4 regions of the Pantoea sp. XAF26B01_ASV70 genome follow, and region 1 is predicted to be linked to each of the others. Evidence: predicted binding sites of a transcription regulator. Region 1 holds the regulator's gene; each other region holds the start of a gene.
The links. The regulator CRP, encoded in region 1, controls carbon source genes, mostly activating them, when cyclic AMP is high. The targets are predictions, from matches to a motif close to ATGTGANNNNNNTCACAT.
Positions count from the first base shown of each region.

Region 1 (5,775 bases):
GCCATGCTGACCACTAACGAGATCGCCTCGACCATGGCGCCGGGCGTGCATGGCACCACCTATGGCGGCAATCCACTCGCCTGCGCCATCGCCGAAACTGCGCTCGATATTATCAATACGCCGGAGGTGCTGGCAGGCGTTGAGACACGTCGTCAGCACTTTGTCACGGCGCTGCAGGCCATCGATGCGAAGTATGATCTCTTCAGCGATATTCGCGGCAAGGGTCTGCTGATTGGCGCGGCGCTGAAACCGCAGCATGCCGGTAAAGCACGCGATATCCTGAATGCCGCGGCCGCAGAAGGCGTGATGGTGCTGGTTGCCGGCACCGACGTGATGCGTTTTGCCCCGTCACTGATCATTGAGCCTGCCGATATCGAAGAGGGCATGAGCCGCTTCGCCACGGCCGTCGGCAACGTGCTCAACGGCTAGCTTAGTTTTTACGTAAGCGTCTGATCAGCCAGCGGCCATGTTGCGGCCGCTGGTTCCACGCCAGCGATGAAATGGTGTACATCACGCTCAGATGATCGAGAATGCGCCGCACATGCTGCTCCACCACCGTGATCGGTCCCTCACTGATGTTCTCCAGCTCATCCAGCAGGTTAACCTGTGAGCTTTCACCATCATATTCCAGCCGCTGCTGACACCGCTGCAGCGCGATTTCACAGGATTGCAGGTAACGCTCAGCCAGCGAGGCAGTGAGCATGGTGTGCTCACGCGCCAGAATCGTCATGGCGTTGATATGCTCGACGATAAACTGACTGTGCGTGACCCAAAGCCGCATATCACTCAGATAGCGGGAGTTGAACGCGGGTTCCTGCATCGCCTGATTCAGTGAGTTAAACAGCGCATTGTGTGCCTGATTGACCTTCACCCGCTGATAAGCCAGTTTCTCTGGTGACTGTTCGTCACCCAGCAACAGCCGCAGCGCATCCTGATAAGTTTCCAGTGCGTCATGGGCGTTCTGCCGCAGTAAGCCGCTCTGCCACTGCGGCCACAGCCAGAGCATCCCGCCAAAGGCGATCAGACAACCCATCAGCGTATCCATGAGTCGCGGCAGCAGAAACTGCGCGCCATTCAGCGACAGCAATTGCAGCGAGTAAACCGCCGTGACCGTAAAGCCAATCATCGACCAGCCATAAAACTGGCGGGTAAAGCGATAGCTGATAAAAGTAATTGCCAGCATGATCAGCAGCACCAGCGACTCCGGCACCGCCATGCGCAGCGTGGCGGCCGCGATCACCAGACCGGCAAAAGTGCCCAGCGCCCGGTGCTGAATGCGGACACGGGTAGCGCTGTAGCCGTTCTGGCTGACGAACATGATGGTCATCAGGATCCAGTAGGGTTTGGGGATGTTGAAGAACAGCGCCAGCGCGCTGCCCAGCATCAGCATCACCGCAAAGCGGCCGGCAGTGCGCAGGGCCGATGAGCGAAACGAGAGATAACTGCGCAGTGCCGGTAACAGCGGCAGACGGCGCTGGCGGTCAGCCATCAGATCGCGCTGATAAAGGGGTTTCTGGGTGCGCAGGACCCGCGCGATGCGGTTGAAGTGGTAAAGGCAGAAGTTACCCACCGGATTGTCGGGATGCTGATGGGCGATTTTCTCCAGCGCGCCGAGCTGTTTATCCATCGCAAAGCGATCGGGTAGCTGGTGATAGAGAATGTTATCCGCCAGCACCCGCAACCGGGCCGAGATGGTTTTGGCATTCCAGCGGATCACCGCTTCGGCGTGGCTCTGTTCGACCAGCTTCTGCACCTCTTCCGGCCGATGCAGGCTGACCGAGATATGTTCCTGCAGATCCAGCGCCACCTGAAAGGCGCGCGTCAGCCGTTTATGGCTGTGATCGCGGCTTGCCGACAGCATATGCATCTGCTGATAACAGGTGTTAATCAGATCGACCACTTTCTGCTGACGAGCCAGCAGCGGCGGCAGCGCCTTTTCTGGATCGGTCAGCTGCGTCAGCAGGGTATATTTTGCGTCGCAGTAGTTAGCCAGCTCGCGATAGATCAGGCTCAGGCTTTCGCGCATTGGCTGCTCTTTCCACAGCCAGAACCAGAACCAGTTAAAGAGCCCGTACCATAGCGTGCCGCCGATATAGAGCAGCGGGGGAACATAGATTGGCATGCGGCCAATCAGGCTCAGGGTAAAGATGGCGGCAATCAGGGTGCCGGGCAGCAGACGACCATGCAGCGGGCTGATCTCCCCGGTAACGCCGAGCAATAAGGGCATGGCAAACAGAATCAGCGGCAGCGGAATAGCATGCAGGGTGAGCCACTGCATCAGAAAGCTGCCGAGGGCAAACAGGCTGCCGCCAACAATCAGGCGTTTGAAGAAGCGTTTATGCGGGGTATCCAGACCGGCGATGTTGCAGCAGGCGGGCACTAATGAGAACAGCAGACCTTTTTGCAGGTCGCCAGCCAGCCAGCCCAGCGCCACCGGCAGACAGAGCACCAGCGTTTGCCGCAAGGCGTAGTTAACTTCAGGATGGTAAATAATTCGACGCCACATCGGCCCAACACAAACAATAACGGCGTGATGTTGCCATCACGCCGTGGGTGACAGGAATTAGCGGGTGCCGTAAACGACGATGGTTTTGCCGTGTGCGGAGATCAGGTTCTGATCTTCCAGCATCTTCAAAATACGGCCCACGGTTTCACGTGAACAACCAACAATCTGGCCAATTTCCTGACGAGTGATTTTAATTTGCATGCCGTCGGGATGCGTCATGGCATCTGGCTGCTTCGCCAGGTTGAGCAGGGTCTGTGCAATGCGTCCGGTTACGTCGAGGAAAGCGAGGTTACCCACTTTTTCAGACGTCACCTGCAGGCGACGCGCCATCTGCGATGAGAGTCGCATCAGGATGTCAGGGTTAACCTGGATCAGCTGACGGAATTTCTTGTAAGAAATTTCCGCCACTTCGCACGCGCTTTTCGCACGTACCCAGGCGCTGCGCTCCTGGCCTTCTTCGAACAGGCCAAGTTCACCAATAAAATCGCCCTGATTCAGGTAGGAAAGAATCATCTCTTTGCCTTCTTCATCTTTAATCAGAACCGCAACGGAACCTTTCACGATGTAGTAAAGCGTTTCTGCTTTTTCACCTTGGTGAATCAGCGTACTTTTGGATGGATACTTGTGAATATGGCAATGGGACAGGAACCATTCGAGTGTAGGGTCTGTTTGCGGTTTGCCGAGAACCATTCGCTATTATCCTCTGTTGTAATCGTGCCCAAAATACAGGGGGCAGTTTTCCCTGTCAGGCGGTGAAAGCTTCAAGCGTTTCCATTTCAGGAAATTATTCGGGCCGCATCAGGCGCAGTGCGCATCATCCTTCCCGGCTTCGTCATCGGGTGACGAAAAATATTTTCAGCACTGTTTGTAGCACAGCTTTTGCCGACTGTCTTCTGTTGTCTCGCTTCAGCTACGGGCGGATTTCTCTGGATTGCTGTTTACCAGGCGAAAGCGTACTCTGGCGACAAAACAGCGTATTCCGGAGCAAAAATCATGCAGGCAAGAGTGAAATGGGTAGAAGGGCTGACATTCCTCGGAGAATCCTCATCCGGCCATCAGATACTGATGGATGGAAATTCGGGTGATAAAGCGCCCAGCCCAATGGAGATGGTGCTGATGGCGGCGGGCGGATGCAGCGCGATTGACGTGGTATCAATTCTGCAAAAAGGCCGAAACGATGTGGCTGATTGTGAAGTAAAACTGACCTCAGAACGTCGTGAAGAGGCGCCGCGAATCTTTACGCACATCAACCTGCATTTTATCGTGAGTGGTAAAGCCCTCCAGGATAAAGCGGTATCACGCGCCGTGGATCTTTCTGCTGAAAAATATTGCTCTGTGGCCATCATGCTGGGTAAAGGCGTCAACATTACGCATAGCTATGAAGTGATCGAACTTTAGTACCAGCAGGGATCTTTTAAGGTCGCGGGCAAAATCTGTCGTGCTCTGCTGTCAGACTGTGCCTGCGCTGGGAACCGGGTCAGATCGGAAAGTCGCTTAAGCCAATCCCTGGCCGCTCGGCCCGCGCGATTACGCACCTCATCCCTGAGGTGCGCCCGTAGCCGGGCCAACGCGTTGCGTTGTTCAAAAACGCTCCCGGCGTTTTTATCCGGGCGGCGGGACGCTTTCCTCTTCTGACCCGGTTCCCAGCGTGTTGAACTTATCTATTGCTGCCAGATTCTTTCTGCCCAGGCGTTGTCTGTAGCGACCTTCCTGAAACCGGATGCGGTTGCCGGACGTGAAGCGAAGGGAGCATATACCTGTAGCAAAGCATCGCGGGCCAGGGATGGCGGTTTTGCGTCTTTGCGAAAGGTTTATGCTCCCTGAAGCCTGCTCAGCGGTAAGTCTTTAGCCGCAGGAAAGCCAGTTTTACCATCTTTATGAAAGACATCTGCTCTCAGAGCGGTTTTTGCTGGCCTCTTACTCTATTCGCTTACCTTCCATCAGCCGCTTCACCAGCGGACCCATGATCAACTCCATCGCCAGACCCATTTTGCCGCCAGGCACCACCAGCGTATTGATGTGCGAGATAAACGAGCCCTGCAGCATCGCCAGCAGGTAGGGGAGGTCGATATCTTCCAGCGCCTGGAAGTGGATCACCACAAAGCTCTCATCCAGTGACGGAATAGAGCGGGCAGCGAACGGGTTTGAGGTATCGACCGTCGGGACGCGCTGAAAGTTGAGGTGAGTGCGTGAGAACTGTGGTGTGATGAAGTTGATGTAATCTTCCATCGAGCGCACTACCGAATCCATGACCGCTTCACGTGAATGGCCGCGCTCGCCGGTGTCGCGCACCAGCTTCTGTATCCACTCCAGGTTCACAATCGGCACCACGCCAACCAGCAGATCAACCTGTTCTGCTACGTTGTGCTGCGCCGTCACCACACCGCCGTGCAGCCCTTCGTAGAAGAGAATATCGGTGTTCTGCGGCAGCGGTTGCCACGGCGTAAAGGTGCCGGGCACCTGATTCCACGGCACCGCTTCATCGTAGGTATGCAGATATTTACGCGACTGGCCCTGTCCGCTCTGACCATACTCTTTAAAGCTCTGCTCCAGCAGGCCAAAGTCATTGGCTTCCGGGCCAAAGTAGCTGACATGACGTCCTAAATCGCGCGCCTTACGAATCGCCATATCCATTTCAGGGCGGGTAAAGCGGTGAAAACTGTCACCTTCCAGCTCCGCCGCATGAAGATCGAGCTGCTGAAAGATTTTGCGAAACGCCACGCTGGTGGTGGTGGTCCCTGCGCCGCTGGAACCAGTCACCGCGATAATGGGATGACGTGCAGACATAGAAAAGCTCCCTGTGAGGTCGGGCAATAGGCATTGTTAACACGAAATGCCGTTGGGTGCATCAGCCACGAAATTCTTTGCGCGGCATGATATTGACCGATTCGTGCAGTTCCGACCACACCAGTACCACTTCACCCGTTTCCAGCTGACGTCGCACATCGGCCACCTTGTCGATCAGGCTGCGTTCCTGCTCGCCATAGTCCGTGCCTTCGCGCAGCACAAAGGTTTCAATCAGATTTTCAAGGGTCTCAGGTGAGACCTGTTGCCAGGGAATAATCACGAGATCAGTTATCCAGAAAAGGGGCGATCCACTGGGGGATACGCTGTTCCAGCCACATTTCAGGCTGGCGTAATGTCCCACCAACAAAACCTACATGGCCGCCGTGTGGTGTCAGTTGATAAGTAATAGTGGCAGATAATTGGCTGCTGTGCGGGATCACCTCATCACTCATAAAAGGATCATCTTTGGCGTGAATGATCAG
Region 1 covers NZ_CM137251.1:415,986-421,760, forward strand. Annotated here, with positions in the region: gene argD (bifunctional acetylornithine/succinyldiaminopimelate transaminase) at 1-429, shown strand, start outside; gene ACX8ZY_RS01920 (YccS/YhfK family putative transporter) at 431-2,506, opposite strand; gene crp (cAMP-activated global transcriptional regulator CRP) at 2,564-3,196, opposite strand; gene ACX8ZY_RS01930 (OsmC family protein) at 3,500-3,904, shown strand; gene ACX8ZY_RS01935 (phosphoribulokinase) at 4,424-5,293, opposite strand; gene ACX8ZY_RS01940 (YheU family protein) at 5,355-5,573, opposite strand; gene ACX8ZY_RS01945 (hydrolase) at 5,578-5,775, opposite strand, start outside.

Region 2 (5,775 bases), 430 kb from region 1:
TGATGATATTCTCGCCGAAGTGAAACGCACCGTCGGCGATCTGCCGGTCTATCTGACCTTCGATATCGACTGTCTGGATCCGGCGCATGCGCCTGGCACCGGCACGCCGGTGATTGGCGGGCTGACCACCGATAAAGCGACCAAGCTGATCCGTGGCCTGCAGGGCATGAACATTGTCGGCATGGATCTGGTGGAAGTCGCACCGGGTTACGATCATGCTGATTTAACGGCACTGGCAGCGGCTACGCTGGCGCTGGATATGCTGCATGTTCAGGCTGTAAACAAAGGCTGATGCCTGCTGCCTGCCGGCTTCAGTCCGGCAGGCGCTGAACGCGGCGTCCTGTCCGTCGGGCGGACGCCGCTGCTGTGATCTTCCTCTCTTTGCCGGATCCGATCGATTCCCTTCTGACCCCGACGGGTAACCGTCAGGCGCGAACCCCTATCTGCAACTAAACTTACAGCGTAAAAATGGCGTAGTGGAGATAATCATGGGCTTTCTTGATGAACTGGCTGGCGCACTGGATGGCAACCAGAGTGAAGGGCATCCGCCGGGACAGTTACAGGCTGTCTGGCATTGGGTGCAGGAGCAGGGCGGTATTGAAGTGCTGCTGCAAAAATTCCAGCAGGGCGGGCTGGGTGAGGTGTTTGGTTCCTGGATCGGCACCGGCGATAACCATCCGGTTGGCCACAGTGAGATTCAGTCTGCTTTTGGTCAGGATGAACTGCAGTCACTGGCCGACAAACTCGGCACCGATGTGAAAGGTGCATCGGGTACACTGGCCGCGCTATTGCCGCAGCTGATTGATAAAATGTCACCGCAGGGACACATGGATGAACAGGCGCTGCATGACAATAAGCTGGATCTGGGCTCGATGGTGGATCAGATATTTAAGCGCTAGCGGACTTCGCACGGCTAAGCGCGCACGCCGGATGCATGCGCGCTCAGAGGCGGAATTACTTGCCGTCGGCAGCAATTCGCTCACGAATATGCGCGGCGCGCGCTTCAGAGGCGGGATGCGAGTCAAACATCGAACTCTGACGTCCCTGTTCCATCTTCGCCAGCTTTTCAAAGCTGGTGGCCAGGCCCATTGGATCGATATTGCGCTTCTTCATCAGGTCGTAGGAGTAGTCATCCGCCTGTGATTCCTGCGTCTGGGAGAACTGCGCATTCACCAGTTTTTCACCCATTTCACCCAGCTGCGACTGCGACAGTGAACCAATCACGCCGCCAACCGAGGCGGCTGCAGTGCGGGCCGCGGTTGTGGCATACGCCAGCTGCATCGCCTTGCGCGTATGACCTAGCGCGACGTGGCCCATCTCATGACCCAGCACGCCTTCCACTTCATTGTCAGTCATCATATCCATCAGACCGCTGTAAACACGAATACAGCCGTTTGCCATCGCCCAGGCGTTGACATCTTTGGTCTGATAAACCTTGTAGTTAGCCGGTACGCCGTTGATGTTATCGCCCAGCGCCGCGGCGATCTTGTTCAGACGCTGCTGATAATCACTGTTAGCAGGCGCAATCTGATTATCTTTGTCCATCTGCTCACAGGATTTATCGCTCAGCTGCTTTACCTGATCGTCGCTGAGGGTATAAGCCTGATACGCCTGCGCGCCCGACTGCATCAGCGCATTATTGTCTAAACCCTGACAGCCACTCAGCAGCGTCGTCAGTCCAAGCGCTAACACCATTTTTTTGATTTTCATGCTGTATCCCATTCATAACAAGGTAAGAAAAACAAACACCTGAAACTCAGACAGGTGAATAAACGATTTGGTTATAGCGTGCCAGTCTGCACTTTGCTAGCAGATATGGCTGGAAAAGCCATACGAAGCGGCTGCATTTAGCGTTTTACAGCATGTACTTTTGCCCCGTTTCTCATGTACATTGATGGGCAACTTTTTCCTTGTTTTGCCCGGTAACTCATTAATAACAATAAGTTAAGGTGCGAAGCATTAATCCGACCTGGAGTAGAAAATGCCCTCTCGTAAAGAGCTTGCCAACGCCATTCGTGCGTTAAGTATGGATGCAGTACAGAAAGCGAAATCGGGACATCCGGGTGCCCCAATGGGCATGGCGGACATCGCTGAAGTACTCTGGCGCGGCTACCTGAACCACAACCCAACCAACCCGCTGTGGGCTGACCGCGACCGTTTCGTGCTCTCTAACGGTCACGGCTCAATGCTGATCTATAGCCTGTTGCACCTGACCGGCTACGATCTGCCCCTTAGCGAACTGGAAAACTTCCGTCAGCTGCACTCAAAAACTCCAGGTCACCCGGAATATGGCTACACCGTGGGCGTTGAAACCACTACCGGTCCGCTGGGGCAGGGCATCGCTAACGCAGTAGGTTTTGCCATTGCTGAGCGCACGCTGGCAGCACAGTTCAACCGTCCGGGTCATGACATCGTAGACCACAACACCTATGTCTTCATGGGTGATGGCTGCATGATGGAAGGTATCTCGCACGAAGTCTGCTCACTGGCCGGTACGCTGAAGCTGGGCAAACTGGTGGCGTTTTATGATGACAACGGTATCTCTATCGACGGTCACATTGATGGCTGGTTCACCGACGACACCGCTAAGCGCTTTGAAGCTTATGGCTGGCACGTGGTGCGCGGCGTCGATGGTCACGATGCGGATGCGATTGCGAAAGCGATCGAAGAAGCGAAAAGCGTCAGCGACAAGCCTTCACTGCTGATGTGCAAAACCGTTATCGGTTTTGGTTCACCGAACAAAGCCGGTACCCATGATTCACACGGCGCACCGCTGGGTGATGATGAAGTGGCACTGACCCGCAAGCAGCTGGGCTGGAACCACGCGCCGTTCGTTATTCCTTCTGATATCTACGCTGAGTGGGACGCGAAAGAAGCGGGCCAGGCGAAAGAGTCTGCATGGAATGAGAAATTCGCCGCTTACGCACAGGCTCATCCTGAACTGGCTGCCGAGTTTAAACGCCGCGTCAGCAACGAACTGCCAGCTAACTGGCAGGAAGAGTCGCAGAAGTTCGTTGAGCAGCTGCAGGCGAACCCGGCGAAGATCGCCAGCCGTAAAGCCTCACAGAATGCTATTGAAGCTTTCGGTAAAATTCTGCCGGAATACCTGGGCGGCTCAGCCGATCTGGCACCCAGCAACCTGACAATCTGGTCTGGCTCTAAGCCGATCAACGAAGATGCTGCGGGTAACTACATCCACTACGGCGTGCGTGAGTTCGGTATGACCGCAATCGCCAATGGCCTGGCGCTGCACGGCGGCTTCCTGCCTTACACCGCGACCTTCCTGATGTTTGTTGAATATGCGCGTAACGCAGCGCGTATGGCGGCACTGATGAAGATCCGTCAGATCATGGTCTACACCCACGACTCTATCGGTCTGGGCGAAGATGGCCCGACGCACCAGCCGGTTGAACAGATGGCGAGCCTGCGCACCACGCCAAACATGAGCCTGTGGCGTCCATGTGACCAGGTTGAATCCGCGGTGGCGTGGAAATATGCCATTGAGCGTAAAGATGGCCCGACTGCGCTGATCTTCTCCCGTCAGAACCTGGCGCAGCAGGAGCGTGACACTGCTCAGCTGGCTAACGTAGCGCGCGGCGGTTACGTGCTGAAAGATTGCGATGGCACGCCTGAGCTGATCCTGATCGCCACCGGTTCCGAAGTTGAACTGGCTGTCGGTGCCTGGGACAAACTCACCAGCGAAGGCCGCAAAGTGCGCGTGGTCTCTATGCCATCAACGGATGCCTTCGACAAGCAGAGTGATGAGTACCGTGAATCCGTACTGCCAAAAGCGGTCAGCGCACGCGTCGCAATCGAAGCGGGCATCGCTGATTACTGGTTCAAATACACCGGCCTGAACGGCGCTATCGTGGGCATGACCAGCTTCGGCGAATCTGCACCTGCCGATCAGCTGTTCGAACTGTTTGGCTTTACCGTCGACAACGTCGTCGCGAAAGCGAAAGCGCTGCTGGCGTAAAACCGGTCAGGCGGGCCTGTTCCCGCCCGGCTGTAAAAACAGAGGGACGAGATTTTCGTCCCTTTTATTTTTTTATTCCTGCAGTAATAACCGCCTTTTGCCTTAATTTGTGACGCAGATCCAAATTTAAGCAGCCAGATTGATCACAATCATTCCTGTTATTCCTTCCTTCTATTATTGTAGCTGAACCGTTTCAGTCGCCAGGCAAATCGCCCTGGTTTCGGACAATGCCGGGTAAGAATCTCCTGTACAAAATGCAGTGAAACGCTCAGGCTAACGGCACGTTTTTTTCAGTCTGACGTGGCAGGAGAGAAATGACGGTACGGGTAGCGATAAATGGTTTTGGCCGGATTGGACGCAACGTCCTGCGCGCGCTGTATGAAACGGGCCGACGTGCAGAGATCACCGTGGTCGCGATTAACGAGCTGGCAGAAGCCACCGGTATGGCGCATCTGCTGAAATACGATACCAGCCATGGCCGTTTTGCTTTCGATGTCCGCCAGGAGCGCGATGTAATGTGGGTGGGTGGCGATACCCTGCGCATTTTGCACCGTGCAGCCATTGCCGATCTGCCGTGGCGTGAACTCGACGTGGATGTGGTGCTGGACTGCACCGGCGTCTATGGCTCACGCGCTGATGGCGAAGCGCATCTTCAGGCTGGCGCCAAAAAAGTGCTGTTCTCTCATCCCGGCGGAAACGATCTCGACGCCACAGTGGTGTATGGCGTTAACCAGCAGTCACTCACCGCCAGTGACCGCATCGTCTCCAACGCTTCCTGTACCACTAACTGCATTATCCCGGTGATTAAACTGCTGGATGATGCGTTTGGTATCGAATCCGGCACCGTCACCACGATCCACTCGGCGATGCACGATCAGCAGGTGATCGACGCCTATCACAGCGATCTGCGCCGTACGCGTGCAGCCAGTCAGTCGATCATTCCGGTGGACACTCGCCTGGCGGCAGGCATTACCCGTATTTTTCCGAAATTCAACGATCGCTTCGAGGCGATAGCCGTTCGCGTCCCGACGATTAACGTGACGGCCATTGATCTCAGCGTTTCTGTGCATCAGGCGGTGACGGCGTGTGAAGTTAACACCCTGTTGCGAAGCGCGGCAGAAGGGACATTTCGTGGTATAGTTGACTATACGGAATTACCGTTAGTCTCAGTAGATTTTAACCATGATCCGCACAGTGCCATTGTGGACGGAACACAAACGCGGGTCAGCGGTCAACACCTTATCAAGACCCTGGTCTGGTGTGACAACGAATGGGGCTTTGCTAACCGAATGCTCGACACGACGTTAGCGATGGCCGCAAGCGGTTTCAGGTAAGACGCGGTATGCGTCTGGCAAAACTTATGAGAATCAACGAGAGGATTCACCATGTCTGTAATTAAGATGACCGATCTGGATCTGGCTGGTAAACGCGTTCTGATCCGTGCCGATCTGAACGTACCGGTTAAAGAAGGTAAAGTGACGTCTGATGCACGTATCCGTGCTTCTCTGCCAACCATTGAAGCGGCGTTGAAACAGGGCGCGAAAGTAATGGTTACCTCTCACCTGGGTCGTCCGACCGAAGGTGAATATAATGAAGAGTTCTCGCTGCTGCCGGTAGTTAACTACCTGAAAGACAAGCTTAGCGGCACCACCGTGACCCTGGCAAAAGATTACCTCGATGGCGTTGAAGTCGGCGCTGGCGAACTGGTTGTGCTGGAAAACGTTCGCTTTAACAAAGGCGAAAAGAAAGATGACGAAGCACTGTCTAAAAAATATGCTGCTCTGTGCGACGTCTTTGTG
Region 2 covers NZ_CM137251.1:848,134-853,908, forward strand. Annotated here, with positions in the region: gene speB (agmatinase) at 1-292, shown strand, start outside; gene ACX8ZY_RS04080 (YidB family protein) at 489-899, shown strand; gene loiP (metalloprotease LoiP) at 955-1,710, opposite strand; gene tkt (transketolase) at 1,982-3,976, shown strand; gene epd (erythrose-4-phosphate dehydrogenase) at 4,291-5,310, shown strand; gene pgk (phosphoglycerate kinase) at 5,362-5,775, shown strand, end outside.
Region 2: epd (erythrose-4-phosphate dehydrogenase) is a predicted target of CRP. The motif match lies at 4,084-4,101, and genes of this name have one in related genera.

Region 3 (5,775 bases), 1.8 Mb from region 1:
ACCTACCGCGAGCGGATGAGCACCACCGGCAATCTGACCAACCTGCTGTTTGTGACGCCAGACTACTACGAAGAGCGCCCTAAGCCCTGCATGGGTGGCTGGGGCGCCATCTTCCTCAGCGTTACGCCAGAGGGCACCGCGCTGCCGTGCCACAGTGCGCGTCAGCTCCCGGTAGAATTTCCCTCAGTGCTGACGCAAAGTCTGGACGATATCTGGTATAACTCATTCGGCTTCAACCGTTATCGCGGTTTTGACTGGATGCCAGAGCCATGCCGCTCCTGTGATGAGAAAGAGAAAGATTTTGGCGGCTGTCGCTGTCAGGCTTACATGCTGACCGGCAATGCCGACAACACCGATCCGGTTTGCAGCAAATCACCGCATCACGGCAAAATCCTTGACGCCCGGCGTGAGGCGGATTGCAGCGACATTAAAATTGGTCAGCTGCAGTTCCGTAACCGCAGCAACTCACAACTGATCTATAAAACACGGAACCTCTGATGAAAACGCGTTGCCTGGAGATAAACGGTCTGACGGTTGAACTGGTGCATCAGCCCGATGCCAGCCAGGCCGCCGCCCTGATTCAGGTGGGCGCGGGGAGTCACGACGAACCCGATCGCTGGCCCGGACTGGCGCATCTGCTGGAACATCTGCTGTTCACCGGCAGCACCGGCTGGCCTGATGAGGGCCGGTTGATGAGCTGGATTCAGACGCAGGGTGGCAGGGTTAACGCCACCACGCTGGCCCGGCGCAGCGCGTTCTTTTTTGAGGTCACGCCGTCGCTGCTGGCTGAGGGGCTGGCGCGGCTGCAGGATATGGTCTGCCATCCGCTGCTTGATAATCAGGCGATCGGTCAGGAAGTGGCGGTGATTGATGCAGAATATCAGCTATTGCAGCGTCATCAGCCGTCACGCATTGAAGCCGCACTGCTGCACGCCGCCGCGTCACCTGTGGAATTCCACCGGTTCCATATTGGCAGCCGGGCGAGTTTTGGCGATGAGCTCTCTGCACTGCAGCGGGCGTTGCGCCAGTTCCACCAGCGCTACTACTTCGCCAGCAATATGCGGCTCTGGCTGCAGGGGCCACACTCACTGGATGAGCTGGAACAGCTGGCGCGTAACGTTGCTGCCGCGCTGCCCTCCGGTCAGTGGCGACAGGATCTGCCACCGCCGCAGCTGACCAGCGATACCTGCTGGCAGCTGGCAGAGACCGCACCTGGGGCGCTATGGCGCAGCTGGATACTGGATAAGAGTGACGGTGTCACGTTGTGGCGTGAATTTCTGCTGGATGAAGCACCCGGATCGCTGCTGGCTACCCTTCGTGAGCAGGGGCTGGCGGAGTCGCTGGAGCTGAAGTGGATCTATCAGGCGGGAGGCGCGCTCTGGCTGGCGCTGGGCGTTGAAACGCATCAACCCGAAACCGTTAATGTCTTGATCGACCGTTATCTGGATGCACTGCGCCAGACGAATGCGCCACAACATCAACACTACCACCAGCTGGCGCAGCAGCGATTTGTGACACTGTCACCGATGGAGCAGTTACGCCAGCGCGCAATCGGCTTTGCGCCAGATGAAGCCGTGCCTGCGTTACAGCCGCTGCTGGCGCGTCTCACCGACGCGCCGGGCACGCTGCTGTTCTGCACCTCGCACCCGGCTGAGGAAACCCTTCAGACGCAGGGGTTCAGCCTTGCGCTGACCGCCTGGCAGCCAGCCCCGTCTGAGGCGCTACCTCCGGCGCATTTCACATTCTACCCGTTCGAGACTGCCTTAACGTCTGAGCCGCTGCCCGCACAGGCGGTGGCATTGCCGCATCATCAGCCTGATGACCTGCAGGCGACGCTGATCCTGCGACCAGAGTTCTGGTCAACGTTCACCGAAGCGGCAGGCGAAGCGCTGGGCCGGCGGTTACGTCCGCTGTTTGCCGCTTTGCGTCATCAGGGCGGCAACGGCAGCTGGCAGGAAGTGGAGGGCGTGTGGCAACTGACGCTACAACTGACGCCGGATGAGGCGGTGGCTGACCGGGCGCTGAGCCAGATTGTCGCCGCACTGACGCTGTCGGTTGAGGCGGCGCAGCCTTCTTCGGGGGAAAGCATCGCGATTCGTGCACTGCTGCGGCAGTTGCCTTATCAACTGGCCGCCACTATTACGCCACATTGCTGGCGGGCGGCGCTGAAAGGCGGCAACGCGGCACTGCATTCACTGATTGCCCGGCGGCTGAGCGCACTGTCGCTACCGGTTAACCCTGACACGCCGCCAAAGCGCATGACGACACAAACCGGTATGACGCGCCTGCCACACAGCAGCGCGGACAATGCTCTGCTGCTGTTTATCCCGCTGCATCGACCTGAACAGCTGGCGGCGCTACGCGCGCTGGCGTTGATCTACGAGCCGCGCTTTTTCCAGCGCTATCGCGTTGAGCAGCCTATCGGTTATGTGGTCAGCAGCCGCTATATGCGCTGTGCCGATGAAGATGGGGTACTGTTTGCGCTGCAGTCGCCCGATTACAGCGCGCTGTCACTGCTGCGCTACTGCCGCAACTTCCTGCGGTCACTGAACGAGACGCTGGCGGGTTACGATCTGGCGGCACTGAAAGCGCGTCTTCTGAGCCGGGAAGTGGATCAGCCACTGGCGTGCTTACGCGCAGACAATGGCCTGGCAGAACCGGATACGAAGCAGATTGAGGCGCTGACACTTGCGGATCTGCAACAGCTTCACCGCACGCTGATTCAGGATCGCCGCCGCTGGCGGGTGCTGTTCACCGGCGGCGAGAATGTGTAGCGCCCGGTATAAAGTTGCTGAATTTATTTGAAAATTACCGACAAATCTCTTCACTGTCTATTCCGGGCGAACTGGACCACACTCAATTCACTTTGTCCGCATAAGGAATTGACCGTGAAAAACTTCAAACGTATTGCACTGCCCCTGTTAGCCGCTGCCACCCTCTACGCCCCGTTGTCTCAGGCTGAGGCGATGCACTACCAGCTGAATCCTGAGCATACGTCGGTGATTGTTGCCTGGAACCACTTCGGCTTCTCAAACCCTACCGCTGATATCCCTGATGCAACCGGTAACCTGGTGTTTGATAAAGATCATCCAGAGGCATCACGCGTTGACGTGACCCTGCCAGTCAGCAAAATCGACAGCCACGTGGCTGCGCTGACCAAAGAATTCAAAGGCGCTGAGTACTTCGACACCGCTAAATATCCGACTGCGACCTTCCACAGCACCAAAGTGGTGGCGAAGGGCGACAACAAATTTGATGTTGAAGGCAACCTGACCCTGAAAGGGATCACCAAGCCAGTTACGCTGCACGCGACGCTGAACAAGCAGGGCGAGCATCCGATGGTGAAAAAGCAGGCGATTGGTTTTGATGCCACCGGCACCATCAAGCGTTCTGACTTCAAGCTGGACAAATATGTCCCAGCGGTAAGCGACGAGGTCACTCTGACTCTGTCTACTGAAGCCTACGCCAAGTAAGCTTTTTGGGACGTAGCGGCTTGCTGCTACGCCCCTTATTCGTTTTTTCTGCGCCTTCTTCCCCTCTGAAATCTATTCTGCCCGCCTGTTTATCTGCCATAAAATAATCCGGATATCTCCTCATCAACTATTTTCTGAACGCTTTATCTGGCCCGGAACCGGGAAAAATGAGGCGAAAGTCACAAATTTGCAACAGCACGGAATAAGCCACTCAGTGCCGCTGTGTGGCGAAATAAAATTCAGATGCCTTCTGAACTAACTTATTGATTTATATCGTTTCACTCTAATCGGCCTTCCCGCGAATAGTGTGATTTTGATCTCATAAACCGCCGTTCAGACACCCCTGTCAATAACCCCGCCCAAAAAATACCGCTCGTAACTGTGATCTCCTCTGCAAATAGCAACCCCACGAACCGGAAGAATGGCCCTCAGCAGATTAAGACAGCGAGGTGAGGGAAATGCGAATTGGAATGGTGATCAGTGGCGGTGATGTAACCGGCATTAATAATTTTGTCTTCCAGTTAGGGCGTCTGACGCAGGCGGAGATCGTGATATTTGATGGTGGCATTCCCGGCCTGCTGGCAAATAACCATCGTGATATCAGCCAGCGTGATCTGCTCGACTTTTCCATCGCCTCAATTCCGGTTATGCAATCGGGACGCACGCAAAAGAAACTGGTGCGCAGCGAATATGAATGTATTGCCCGCCAGCTGAAAAGCGCCCGTATTGACGTATTAATTATGGCGGGCGGTGACGGGTCGCTGCAATTTCTCCATACCCTGTCGGAGTCTGGCGTTAATTGTTTCGGCGTCGGCATGACCATCGATAATGATGTCTTCGGCAGTGATTACACCCTGGGTTTTTCCACCGCCTGCGAGCAGGTATTAAAAGAGGTCGCGAAACTGCGGAATACCGGGCGCGCCTTACCTGGCCGGGTATTTATGCTGGAGTTACTCGGCGGCTACTGCGGCGAATTAACCCTGCAGTCGGCGATTAAATCCAATGCGGACATTGCGCTGATCCCGGAGTGCCAGATTCCTTTGCCACAGCTGGCGCAGCGCATCACCCGGCGGCTGGCAGAACAGAACAGCGTGATCATTCTCTGTTCAGAAGGCTACACCCGCGAATATTCGCCCGGTTTTCAGGGGGCTATCGACACCTTAATCAAACAGCTTGAGCCGCTTATTGGCGTACGCGTCCGTAAAACTATCCTCGGTTACGGGCTGCGGAATGGTGATCCCACCTGCGAAGAGATTTATCAGGGCACCATTATGGCCAGTGAAGTGGTGCGTTGTATTCAGTCAGGCATGCGGAATAAAGCGGTCATTATTAATGGCAGCAATAAACCGATTCCGATTGATTTAATAAGCATGCAAAAACGCCTGGTCGATATTGACGGGCACCATTATAAACTCGCTAAACAACTCAATATATTGTGAGGAGAAAACCATGCTGAAAATATTATGTGTCTGTGGTTGTGGCTTAGGATCCAGTTTTGCGATTGAGATGAGCGCAAAAGCGGTTTTAAAAAAACTGGAGATTGAGGCCGATATCGATCACACCACCATTTCAGAAGCGAATGCCTTTAAGTCGGACATGATTCTGACGCAAAAAGCCTTTGCCGATGTGTTAAATGCCGACGCCAGTCCGGAACAGATTAAGCGGGTCATTATTCTTAACCGGCTCACCGATAAAGCGGAAATAGAGCAGAAGATCCTGGCCTTTTTAAAAGAACGCAACGTAAAGGTCGCCGCCCATGAATAGTGTGATCGACTTCCTGGTAAAAGATCTGCTGGGGCAGGCGTCTATTCTGATCGCCTTTATTGCCCTGATCGGTCTGCTGCTGCAAAAGAAATCCGCAGGCAAGGTGGTGGAAGGCACCTTTAAAACCCTGCTCGGCTTTTTAATTATGATGGCGGGTATCAATATTATTGTGGGAACCCTGACGTTCCTCAATACCATTTTTACCCACGGCTTTGGCATGCGCGGCTATATCACCGATGTTGCCGCCATTGCCGGGCTGGCTAACCGTGAGCTGGGGTCTGAAGTGGCACTGACGCTGCTGGTGATCTTTATCGTCAATATCATCATCGCGCGACTGACGCCCTTTAAGTACATCTTCCTCACCGGCCAGGCCCTGCTGTGGATGGCGACGATTGGCGCGGTGATTGGCTACAAAGCGGGGCTGACCGGTCTGCCGCTGATCCTGACCGGCGGTATCTTTGGCGGGGTCATGGCCGTGGTGATGCCTGCGCTGGCGCAGCCGGTGGTACGACGTATTACCGATTCGGACGACGTTGCC
Region 3 covers NZ_CM137251.1:2,250,606-2,256,380, reverse strand. Annotated here, with positions in the region: gene pqqE (pyrroloquinoline quinone biosynthesis protein PqqE) at 1-498, shown strand, start outside; gene pqqF (pyrroloquinoline quinone biosynthesis protein PqqF) at 498-2,774, shown strand; gene ACX8ZY_RS10520 (YceI family protein) at 2,889-3,473, shown strand; gene ACX8ZY_RS10515 (6-phosphofructokinase) at 3,932-4,912, shown strand; gene ACX8ZY_RS10510 (PTS sugar transporter subunit IIB) at 4,923-5,237, shown strand; gene ACX8ZY_RS10505 (PTS sugar transporter subunit IIC) at 5,230-5,775, shown strand, end outside.
Region 3: ACX8ZY_RS10515 (6-phosphofructokinase) is a predicted target of CRP. The motif match lies at 3,779-3,796, and genes of this name have one in related genera.

Region 4 (5,775 bases), 690 kb from region 1:
CCCAGCATTCCTGGCACCACGATAACGGAGTAGACCATCGCCAGGAAGGTGGTAAGTCCGGCCAGAATTTCCTGGCGCACGCTGCTGCCGCGCGCCGAGATCGAGAACCAGGCGTCCAGTTTTCCACTGGCCGGGCGTGATTCAGTTGACATAGTTGAGCCTCAAAAATTTTTGTTGTGTGGATCGCTCTGCGACCATCGCTGTCCCTGGAATAAGCGGGTAGACGGCGTCACTGTCGGGTTTTACCCGGCAGGCAAACGTTTACCTTGCCGCAGATAGTTGGCCGCCAGAAGCGGCCAGATAAAAAGGCATGCGATTATCCGGCGTTTAGCGGCACATTTTCAACTGTCAGAGGGAGATTCTTCAGCATAAAGATCAGGCTTAAGTGGCCAGCAGCCACGTGGCCCAAGCCGACGTCAAACGCTGACGCCCTGAAGTTAACGCGATTTTCAGGGGGATGCGCACCGGCGCAGCCGTGATGAGACACGACCCGCCAGTGGAAGAGGGGAATTAACCTGGCAGCGAAAGCTCGCCGCCCTGATCGATCGCGCGCTGCCAGGCGGCACGCTGTTGCACAGTCTGCAGCCATTTCTGGCTGGCGGGCATCTGCTCCAGTCCGACACGTCGCGCAAGCGCCAGCAGCGGAAAGCTCATCTGGATATCAGCGATACTGAAGCGCTGACCGGCGAACCAGGGATTTGCAGCCAGATGCTGTTCGATCATCTGCATGTGTGGCTTAAGCTGTTTATCCAGGAACGCTTTCTGCACGCCTTTACCGAATGCCGCCCCGACCGGACGCAGCAGCCACGGCACCGGTGCTTTACCCATCTGACCGAAGATCAGCTTCATCACCAGCAGCGGCATCAGCGAGCCTTCGGCATAGTGCAGCCAGTAGCGGCACTGCAGCCGCGACGCCTCATCACTCACTTTGAGCCGGAACTCGTGATCATATTTCTCTTCAAGGTATTCGAGAATGGCACCTGACTCTGCCACTACCTGGTTCCCGTCGGTAATCACCGGTGATTTTCCCAGTGGATGCACTTTTTTCAGCGCCTCCGGGGCCAGCATGGTCGGTTCGCGTTGATAGCGTTTAATCTGGTACGGCACTTCCAGCTCTTCCAGCAGCCACAGCACCCGATGCGAGCGCGATTTCTCAAGATGGTGAACGGTGATCATCATGATTCCCTGTGTTTTGACCTTCACCAAGTATAGACGTCACTCCACATCCGGATGTTTATCATCCTGTTCCGGGTCAAGCAGCACCGCACCCGAGCCCTGCTGACCCAGCCGGTCGCCGGGATTGCGCAGCGGGCAGTCGCGCATCGACAAACAGCCGCAGCCGATACAGCCATCCAGGTCATTACGCAGGCGGGTCAGGGTTTCAATGCGCTTATCCAGCTCTTCGCGCCAGTGCTGCGTCAGCGCATCCCACTCCGGTGTCGACATGCGCTTGTCAGGCGGAATGTGATCCAGGCTGTCACTGACCGTTGCCAGCGGAATGCCGATACGCTGCGCAATCTTGATAATCGCGACGCGTCGCAGCACGTCACGGCTGTATCGCCGCTGATTGCCGCTGTTGCGGGTGCTGAAAATAAGTCCTTTTGTCTCATAAAAGTGCAGCGCCGAAACCGCCACACCGCTGCGGCGCGCCACTTCACCCGGTGTTAAGACCGGTTTCGGATAGTTGCGTTCTTTTTTCATCAGGCTCTTTACCTCAAGTTAACTTGAGGAATTATACTCGCTCTCCATCAAAACCACTAAACTCCCATTACCGCTTATTAAGCACCAGAAGGATGAGACCATGATGCAAGAAGAGATCATTCATTCCCTGACGCACTGGATTGACCAGAACCTGGATAAGAGCCTGTCGATCGATGAGGTTGCCGCAAAATCGGGCTATTCGAAATGGCATCTGCAGCGTATGTTCCGTTCGGTAACGAAACAGACGCTGGGTGGCTATATTCGCGAGCGCCGTCTGACGCTGGCAGCGGAAGCGCTGTCACAGACACAGCGGCCGGTTTTTGATATTGCGATGCAGTATGGCTATGACTCGCAGCAGACCTTCTCCCGCGTGTTTCGTCGTCAGTTTTCACAGACGCCTACCGCTTACCGCCATACCATGCGCCGCCAGGCGATTCAGCGCCCTCGCCTGCTGAGTTTTGGCTGCAATGACGGTATCAGTAGCTTCACCCAGCGCACGACCGGCGAGTGCTGTCCGGTTCGTTGACCCCTCAGATGCGCCCGCCCGGGCGCATCTGACTGATTTCCCCGCCGTTCTTCTTCTACTGCTCACTATTCCCTCACGCCGCTACCATACCAGAGTCAAATTTTGTTCAAAATTTAAAATCGGGTGATATAATGTGACTCAAGTCACACTTTGAACCTGGGTTGACGGCGAAAAAGCACCCCCTGACACACTTTTCCGCCGCCGGTGATGTCCGCAGATTGTCAGGAATACTTACTGATATTGAGGTCCGGCCGATGGCTACGTTAACCGCCAGTTTACTTGTTATGCGTTGGGAATTGCTGAGCGCAATCATGATGTTTTTTGCCAGCACCCTGAAAACCAAACTTCGTCAGGATAGCCGTCACGTGATGGCATTTATGTGTGGCGGGATTGGTTTAGGCATGACCTGCTGGTTTGTTACCGGTCTGATGGGCATTACCCTGAGCATGGATAACGTGCATAACTTTCTGGAAATCTCAAAGCATGCCTTTATCGATGTGATGAGCCAGGCGCCTGCTGACTGGCCGATGCCCTGATTTTTGCGCATAAAAAACCCCGCTTAGCGGGGTTTTTTATATTGCTGTGTGTGCTTAAATTTTCTTCAACATGGCAGGAATATTAACATCCTGCACTGTAACGCCCGGGCTCTGCGTTCCGCGGCGGTCCTGAATCCACATATCTCCCATCATCTGATTTAAACCACGATCTAATCCGGTGACCAGTCCTGCACCTGGGGTGAAGGTCAGTTCGCCAAAGTAGATGCGCTCGTCATGGATATACCAGTCCACACGCACGTAGTCGAAATCACTGGCCAGCTTCTTGCTCAGTTCGAGCGCATGTTCCAGTGACGGCATAATCGGTGAGACATCCAGACCGGTATCGCGAATCTTGTGATAGGCCTCATTGAGGTTATTCACGTAGAAATTCATCGACAGCAGCGGCTGGCAGCGGTTGTAGATCACCTGCAGCACATATTCGAACTTGCCATCACGCTTGTTGAACATATGAAACTTGTAATCAATCGGCGCGCTTTTGCCATCACCAATGTACTTCTCAACCAGGATACGTGGCTTGATGTAGCGATAGTGAATCTCACGCGCTTCGTTGGCGAAGTCGGTCTTCAGCCAGCGATAGCAGTCATGAATGATCTGCTGCTTGCGCAGTGCGTCTGGCTCCTCCAGCAGAATCTCTACCATGTTGGAGGCGTGGTTCGGCTTGATCACCGTCCCCTTCCAGCAGGGTAAGCTGTTCAGCGTGGTCGGGTCAGTCGTTTCGTGTACCAGCGGGATCAGGTATTCATTACCGATTTTTTCAGCAATGAATTCGCGCACCGAGTACTTATCTGACAGACGACCATAGCTTTGGTAATCGCCGAAGATAAACTTACGGTACAACACCTTCTCGTTGAACACTTTTGGCTGACGCAGATTGGGCAGCTTTCTGAACTTATGGAAGTAGTAGATGCGGTCCTGATAAGCCCAGGGCATCTTCTTAATAAAATACTGCACACTTCTTCTGAGTTCTTCTTTCAACTTGAGCATATCTGACCTCATTTGTATGTTTTGTAGTTGAGTGAGGAAACCTGAATCTTTTGAATGACGCCGTTTTTAAAGAAGTAATTCATTACGGTCAGGGACAAAAGTTCTGAAAGGAAAACGCTCCACGCGGCCCCCATGATGCCGTGACCCTGGATCAACCACCAGGAGAGCGGCAAACTGATGACCATCAGGCAGATGATTTTCCTCAGCAAGTAGTTAAATCCTCCCTCTTTGACCATGTAGCGATACGCTACGGTCCCCATTGCCGAAAAGCTGGTCGCTATCGACAGCAACGTAATGAGACTTCCTGACTGTGTGAATTCCGGGCCGTACAACGCAATGATGATCCGCTCGCCATAAAGCGAAATGATCAGCAGCATCAGCAATGAAACCGCCATAACATAGCCATTGAGCCGCGCAGCCAGCTTAATGGCGACCTCGCCGCGCTCCCTGAAGATTTCAGTGAAGCAGGAGGTGATGAGCGCCACCGGGATAAAAATCCATGAGGCGGAAATGGTATTCGCCGCCGCAAACAGCCCGAGGTCGCGCGCGGGTGCCGTGCCTGCCAGGAACATCTGCGCCGCTTTTACCTGCACAGAGATAAAGATGCTGGAGATCGCCAGCGGCAGACCGGCATACATCAGATAACGCAGATAGGCCGTGCGCTTTTCGCGTGGTGGCATCTGATCCTGATGGTCCTGATAGAAGTTGTGACGCTTAATCAGATAAGGCACCAGAGTCACTGCGACAATCGACAGCGTCAGCCAGAGCGGATTAAGACGCAGCCAGGCGACGGTGAAGCTGATGCCGAAACTCAGCAGCATGCCCACGGCGTTGGCGATGGTGTTAAGACGCGAGGCAAGACGCGCGTTGTTATAAACGCTGAAGGTGTCCTGGGTGACAAAAACCGAGGCAACAAATGAGGCCAGTGCAAACGCCAGGAAATTTTCCTGCATGTTGTACCAGACCCAGATTAAGACTGGCACCGAAGTGACCAGCAACAGCACCATTCTCATCGTGCGGGCGATGGTCATCAGGCGCAGGCCTTTTGACGCATTTTTGCTGACGCGTTTAAACAGAATGGTTTCGGTGCCAAAGATTGCAACGGTTTGCACCATCGCAAATAGTGAAGTAGAAAACGCCATCTGGCCAAACACCGTTGGGCCAAAGGATTTCGCCACGTAAGACGTCACAAAAATGACGCCAAAAACGGAGATGATCTTCTCAGACATCATCCAGGCGGCATTAGACATTACGCTCAATTTCATCGACTCTTCCTTAGTATTACTCAACTACAACCGCTTCGGTACAACATCCCTGTAACGAATTAATAAGCGCTCAGTGGGCCTGGCGAAAATGTAAGACTTCAGACCAAGCTGGTCCGAAAATTGAGATGTAAATCATGATCCGGAGTGTTAATTCAGGATAATTCTTATTATAAATGGCGCGAATCACTTCAGATGGAAACGATTTCAGGCTGAAAATAAAACAACCTTTTAGAGCCCTTCCCGCCATATTAATCAAGTCGGTCAGGCTAAATATCCAATGTACGTAGAATTTTTTCGTATTTTGGATGCGATGAATTTATAACAAAAATCCCCCTCCAGGAAGGCACGCCCACCGGATAAGAATAAAATAAGATTTATCCCATGATGATATTTATTCTAAATATCTTAATTTAGGCTTCGCAATTCAATTCGCGCACTTTAATACTGCCTTAATAGAATCTTACAGTGCCAGAAATTATTAAAGTCATTCTCATCCATTAATCGATAAGAAAGGTAAGAGCATTTATGAGAAAGTCACGATACAGCGAAGATCAAATCACAAATGCCATTAAAGCTTCTGAATCGGGCGTGAAAGTCAGAGAGATTTGTGAAGAGTTAGGCATCTCTGAAGCCACGTTCTACAGCTGGAAGAAGAAGTTTTCTGGGTTGTCTTCGGAAGAAGGCAGAAAAATCAAAGAGCTGGAAGAAAAACTGCAGAACATCACGCGTGAACTGCAGACGC
Region 4 covers NZ_CM137251.1:3,872,581-3,878,355, forward strand. Annotated here, with positions in the region: gene ACX8ZY_RS18310 (NCS2 family permease) at 1-152, opposite strand, end outside; gene ACX8ZY_RS18315 (glutathione S-transferase family protein) at 511-1,176, opposite strand; gene soxR (redox-sensitive transcriptional activator SoxR) at 1,216-1,701, opposite strand; gene soxS (superoxide response transcriptional regulator SoxS) at 1,802-2,227, shown strand; gene ACX8ZY_RS18330 (YjcB family protein) at 2,482-2,763, shown strand; gene ACX8ZY_RS18335 (ATP-grasp fold amidoligase family protein) at 2,818-3,768, opposite strand; gene ACX8ZY_RS18340 (oligosaccharide flippase family protein) at 3,777-5,033, opposite strand; gene ACX8ZY_RS18345 (transposase) at 5,559-5,775, shown strand, end outside.
Region 4: ACX8ZY_RS18330 (YjcB family protein) is a predicted target of CRP. The motif match lies at 2,359-2,376, and genes of this name have one in related genera.